DNA from 2 places in the Paenibacillus sp. FSL W8-0187 genome. Region 2 is predicted to be linked to the other one. Evidence: a T-box and tRNA genes for the amino acid it is inferred to sense, from the RefSeq annotation. Region 2 holds a T-box; the other holds one or more tRNA genes.
What was found. The T-box of region 2 lies ahead of metG (methionine--tRNA ligase). A T-box ahead of a tRNA ligase gene usually reads a tRNA of that ligase, here a tRNA-Met.

Region 1 (3,280 bases), 2.0 Mb from region 2:
CATTCCAATTGGCTAATTCGCAATGAAGGCGAACAGGATCAAATTTGGGGCGCCACGGTAACGGAAATCATACGGGAGCTTGGCGCGGTGATTGAGCGCATTAAGTGTAGTACCTGAAATGCTGAACCAACAAGGGTGTCTGGCTTGAGAAAGACAGGCGCGGATATGCGAGCCAATGTGACAAACGGCGGGGAATCTGGTCACGAATATCAACGTGAACAAGAGCGGGGCAATAAGGGGAGTGGCAAGATGAGCACAAAGATTTCAGAGGAAGAACAGTTTCATTTCCGGCTAATCCCTGCCGAGCAGATTCGGGGCGGCATTGTATGTTTTTTATTCATTATGCTGATCCCTGCACTGGTCACGTTGGCGGCGCCGATGATGTCGATATACATGTATGTAGCTGCGGCGCTGTGGGTGGTTATGCTGCTATGGGGGATTGGCCTGAGTGTAAATCCGTACCGGTCTGAGGTCGGTTTTGTGCTGTACTTGGGGATATACGGGTTGGCGGTGGCGGTCACTTGTGAGATCGCTATACTCAAAATGATGTATGACATGGCCCGAGTTGAATCCATCGGGTATGGGCTTAGCTCGGCAGCGGTGATGCTTTTGCTCATCTTCGTTTTTTATGTGTTGTATTTCAGAGCACTGCAGCAAGGGGCTTACCAGTCCATGGAGCGCAAAGGCGGCGTTGGAAAAGCGGGCAAAGCGGCCCTGCTGTTTGCGGCTATCGGTTACACTGGGTATTACGTAGTGGTTGCGGTAACCGGCGATCTTGGCGGATTTGTGATGGGGATAGCGGCCTTTTCTGTTCTGTTAATTCTCGGTCTGTACATGGCCGTTGTTTTCATTCATCGGTATAAGTTCATCCAGGACAATATGGATAAGCTGAAAGCTCATTATCCCGTACTGGGATTGCCGAAGAAGCAGCGGAACGCCGCGTTTCTGAACAAAATGAACCGGGGCCGTATGCCTGCGGCACCGCACCGGAGGAGCAAGAAAAGGAGAGGATAATTACGACGCAACAACAGCAGCCAAACGGATCGATTGTCATTTTTGAAAGAAGGCAAGAAGAAGCTGGTGATCTACGGTCGCAAGCAAATTCTGGCGCTTGAGCAGCCGCAAAAGAAGTTTGTTGGATTTCGGTTTTTTTGTGGAAGTTTGGATATAATATGACAGCATTACATTATCATTCGGGTAAGGAGTCGCATAGGATGAACTGGGTATATTACGGAAAGCTGTATACAAGCAAATTTCAGGCGGGCTGCTTCGCTAAACGTTTGGAGCAGGATGGCTGGCTGTTCGGGTACCATGATCCGCGGATGGTGGAGGTTTACCGTTCCAAAAAGGGTCGCTATGGCGTGCGGTTTATGCCTTGAGAAAATTCCATTAAAACAGCACTTGACTTGTTGTAGGGGAATGGTGTATATTTATTCTTGTCGCTGTTTGATACAGCATTGACGCGGGGTGGAGCAGTTCGGTAGCTCGTCGGGCTCATAACCCGAAGGCCGCAGGTTCAAATCCTGCCCCCGCAACCAATTTTTAAACGATGTATGTATGACGTCCTTATGTTTATGTGTACATGTATGTTCAGGGCCCTTAGCTCAGTTGGTTAGAGCGGTCGGCTCATAACCGACTGGTCGGGGGTTCGAGTCCCTCAGGGCCCACTTTATCGAAAACCCTTGCGATGCAAGGGTTTTTTGCTGTTTATAGGACTGTTTAGTTGAGTGAAAAACTATGGTGAAAAACGCATTTGCTAACGGCAGCTATTGATCGACAGTATCGTTCATTGAACATTGCTGTGGTCATTCCAAGGTGTTCAACTGCGACTTTCAGATAGCTGAAGGCACTGAGAGTATGGCTAATACGTCCGTTCTTCAAGTAGACCGCGATGTGAGGAACCCCTCCCAGTCCTATTTATGGTACATTAGCACATTCTGATCATGATTGCCGAAATGTCCAGACTAAGTCCGTCTATGTACATAAACTGTACCATTCCACAAAACAAGGAGGTAAATATCGGTGAGTTACGAAAAATCTTGTTACGGCGGATACGGGAATCCAGTAGGTACTGTTCTGGTTTTATTTATTCTCTTGGTTATTATCTTGGGAACTTTTTGGATTTAACTAAGCACCTGAATGAAGCATTCATTGATTTGATTTAATTTAATTCAGCAATTACGATACTGCACCCATGCGGTATCCCCAATTCGGTAAACGGGGACGGCTACTTTCCGTCCCCGTTTTTGGATTAAGTTCATTGTACATAAACCGAACATCAAACAACGAGGAGATCAGTGCTGTAAGGCATGTTTATTTGTCTGCGAACACATGAATCGTGACAAGGGCAGAAAATAGTAGAGAAGGGGCACAGCGTTGGCGTGTGCCCCTTATTTGTCGTGCATCCATATATAGAAACCAACAGGGCATCAACGGTATAAGATCATGGTTCATGAGCTGGGCTATCAGAGCTGGAGGTGTCAGTTGTTGACCTGGACGATCGGCAAGAACTCTATGTAGCTGGTTGCAAAATGTGAGACAGATCTCCGTTTTTACGGGGGACTATTTTCATTTGAGGAAATTGAGCGATTTGACTAATCATTTGTCCATATCCATTGAATCCATGTACTCATATATATGTTAAGGATTTGATAATTAAAAAGGAGGGAACACGAATTGCCAAAAAGAACAGTCAGAAAAATGGGAAATCATACGGTGAAACAACTGCATGCACCTAAGAGACATTCCGGAATCCGTTCGAGTAGCGTTGCAAAGGCAATGAGGACGATGATTGCCGCGCAAAGAGCATTGAATGCACAAGTACCAGTTGTTATTAACCAAAGAAATAGGATAATCAGCACGAATCGAAATTGGGTAAACGCACTTGAAATCGAGCGGAATCCTGCCTGGGTAGCGCCACAAGCTGGTGAATCCTACGTTTGGGGAAGAAATGACCCTAACGGTCCCGCTGCTGTGGTCGCCAGAAGATTTACGATTAGAGACGATATTGAGAGAGCTAGCTTATTCCTGTCCGTTGATAACTTTGCCATCGTTTTAATAAATGGACGGCCGGTAGTTATCGACAATCCGCAGGGCAATGTTTCATTCTTTAATCCGGGAAGAACGTTTAATATTAGGCGTTTCCTTCGGAGAGGTACAAATGATATTGTGATCGCCGCCTTTAACTTCCCGTCAAACGCAAACAGAAGCGGAGATAATCCAGCTGGTGTCCTTGCACGTATCGCAATTGAGCTAGAAGATTAGTCCGGTAGTAGCTCTA
Region 2 (3,280 bases):
TTCAGATATACAGCCCTCGGGCACTTTCCCCTCAAACGATTTATTCACAAACACCAAAGTACGGTTGACGAAATTCCCAAACGCACCAAGAAGCTCGCCATTGTGGCTGTGAATGAACTCCCTCCAGGAGAAATCCGTATCCCGCTTCTCGGGGCCGTTCGCTATGAGGAAATAACGAATCGAGTCCGGCTGGTAACGGCTTAACAGGTCCGGCACCCATATGGCCCAATTCCGACTGGTCGAGAACTTCTTCCCTTCCAGCGTCATGTACTCGCAAGATATGATTCGGTCCGGCAAGTGCAGACCCCCGGCCCCCTTCAGCAAGGCAGGCCAGATCAACGTATGAAACGGAATGTTGTCCTTCCCATGAACATAGTAAGCCGTAACCTCGCCCCGTCCCTTGCGCCAAAAGGATTCCCAATCGCCGCCCGTTTCCGCGGCCCACTGCTTGCTGGCGGATAAATAGCCGCTTACCGCTTCGATCCAGACATAGATTTTCTTATCCTCAAAGCCCGGAACTGGGACATCCACGCCCCAGGTCAGATCCCGCGTAGCTGCCCGGTCCTGGAGCCCTTCCTCCAAGTATCTTCGGGTCAATTGCACCGCATTGTCCCGCCAGCCATGAGCGTTATTCAAATCATCCGTCAGCTCACCCTGAAAATGCGACAGCGATACGTAAAAATGCTCGGTAGGACGCTCCACCGGAGGGTTTCCGCAAATTTTGCAGGCCCTGTTCGTCAGGTCGGACGGATCAAGTATCGTGGAGCAGGCGTCGCACTGATCGCCACGGGCCCTGCTGCCGCATACGGGGCAGTCTCCTTCCACGTAGCGGTCCGGCAAAAACCGCTGATCGGTTTCGCAATACGTTTGCTTCATGGTTTTTCGATACAAATGGCCGTTTTCCAGCAGCTTCAGAAACAGCTCCTGCACCACGGCGTGATGAAACGCCTGATCGGTTCGCGTGTATAAGTTGTAGGAGAAACCCAGCCGTTCGAAGCAATCCACAAACTCCCCATGGTACCGATCCGCAATATCCCCCGGAGCCACGCCCTCCTGAATGGCTTGAACCGCCACGGGCGTTCCATGACAATCACTGCCGGATACGTACAAGACTTGATCGCCTTTCGCGCGGAAATAACGTGCCAATACGTCTCCAGGCAACAGGCTTGCAAGCCTCCCCAAATGTAAGGACCCATTGGCATAAGGCCAGGCACCGCCGATAAAAATGTTCGTCATGTCAATCTTCCTCCTTTTTTTTGACAACAAAAAAAGCCCTCATCCCAAAAGGGACGAGAGCTTGCCGCTCACGTGGTACCACCCAATTTCATTCATGCCTTGCGGCATTCACCTCTTCGGGTACGACGCCATATATCGCGTGTATACCCTAGCACGTTAACGGGTGCGGGATCCGGTACAGCCTACAACCCTTACAGGGTTTCGGTGTACAGCTCAGAGACCATATTCCCCAGGTTCGTTCCTTACCCCTTTTCACCGGCCGGGGCTCTCTGTTCAAAGACGTCGCCAAGGTACTCTTTCTCTTCATTGCTTTTGTCTAAGGTTATTCAAGTTACTGGAAATCATACCCGAACACTGCTCTTGGTGTCAAGTGGGTGTATAGCAAAAGCCAACCGGATCTTAAGCCTCATTTTTGCAGTGTTTTCTTGCTTCGTGTCGGTTTTAATCACTTGGTATCGAAAAAAAGCGCTTCATGCGCTTTGACTCTATTAGAAATGGTGTGCTGAGTAAGAGTGAGAACTGGACATAATATGGCTGTCGAGAAAGTCTCGACAGTCTGAAGAAGTGTGTTCCTCTCTGAGAGACTACGTCTACAATGACCATTTCTCCTTTAAAAGGATACTTATACAATAAACAGCTGCCCCCCAAGTCAAATTCACCTGGGGGGCAGCTGTTTCTTTAGCCTATGCTTTTTTTCTTCTTCTGAGCAGAAGCAAGCCTGCAAGAAGCAGAATAGCTCCGGCTACCATGTAGCTGTACATATTCGTAGCCGTATTCGGTAGTTTATTTCCGTTAAGCTGGTTCGTTGCCTGATCTCCAGATTGAGCCGGATCTTGTGGAGTCGAATCCGATACGCCCAATGTTGAATCGTTATGATCGTCCGGTGTTTGTGACCCGGTGTTCGAATCCCCGTCGGAATCTCCATCCGTGTCTTCATTCGAGCCTTCGTTCGAATTCCCGTTCGGGTCTTCATTCGAATCTCCGTCGGAATCTCCCGTTCCACCCGGATTCGGATTGTTACCATCATGGTTCTCGTTGTCCGTCACTTCGATGACATTCGATGGCTTCTCCGGACTTGTCACATTATCACCCGTGACTTCACCGATGTTCTCGATCGATTTACCGGCTTGTCCCGCCTTGACGGTTGCCTTGAACTCAATCGTATGCCATTCGGTATCGGCAATCCGTCCAAAGGTACCACTCACTTTGCCGTTAACATACTGGCCTTTGTCGCCATCTGCGTTGTCGGTGACGGAAACGCCATCCACCTTCAGGCTGCCTGCTACATACGCAAGCCCTTCTGGCAGGATGTCGGCAATCACAAGGTTGGACACATAGCTGCCGCTAACGGTATTGCGTGCCGAGATCGTATACTCCATCGTATCGCCGACCGCGGTGCTGCCGCCATTCAGATCCCGCGACGTCTTCCGTGACTCGATGACTGGGGAAGGCGTAGTCGGTGGTGTTACAGGCGGCGTGACCGGTGGATTTGGATCTACCGGTGGATTGACTGGTGGATCGATTGGCGGATCAACCGGTGGGTCCACTGGCGGTGTGCCACCGTTCTCAACCACAATCTCATCCGTTGGCCGGCTCGGTTGATCGATGTTGTCCCCGGTAATCTCCCCGGTATTTCGGATCGACTCTCCGGCGTTTGCTACGATCTTCGCCCGGAACTCCAGCGTATGCCATTTCGTATCCCATACATCCCCAACGTGACCGACGACCTGACCTGAAGCATAATGACCTTTGTCGCTATCCTTGTCATCGGTGACCGAAACGCCGTCTACCTTCAAGCTGCCCGGAATATATTCCAGACCTGCAGGCAGCGTATCGGTGATTACCAGATTGGCCATGTACGTATCGCCTATTACCGTTCTTGTCCGTATCGAATAGATTGCGGTATCGCCGACTTCAAACGTATCCTTGCCCGCTTCGAGGTTCGTTGCGGACTTCTCCGATACGATGACCGGTTTACGCGGATAGACCTGGACTTCTTCTTCCGGCATACTTGGCTCGTCGAAATTGTCACCGCTGACATCGG

Region 1: it has a tRNA-Met gene. The T-box ahead of metG (methionine--tRNA ligase) is inferred to sense a tRNA for this amino acid. The anticodon was not compared.

The regions. Positions count from the first base shown of each region.
Region 1 is NZ_CP150206.1:2,298,773-2,302,052, forward strand. Features, by position in the region: gene MKY48_RS10130 (hypothetical protein) at 1-117, shown strand, start outside; gene MKY48_RS10135 (hypothetical protein) at 250-1,014, shown strand; gene MKY48_RS10140 (hypothetical protein) at 1,215-1,379, shown strand; tRNA gene MKY48_RS10145 (tRNA-Met) at 1,462-1,538, shown strand; tRNA gene MKY48_RS10150 (tRNA-Ile) at 1,594-1,667, shown strand; gene MKY48_RS10155 (hypothetical protein) at 2,677-3,264, shown strand.
Region 2 is NZ_CP150206.1:291,501-294,780, reverse strand. Features, by position in the region: gene metG (methionine--tRNA ligase) at 1-1,236, opposite strand, end outside; T-box leader at 1,283-1,552, opposite strand; gene MKY48_RS01345 (isopeptide-forming domain-containing fimbrial protein) at 1,920-3,280, opposite strand, start outside.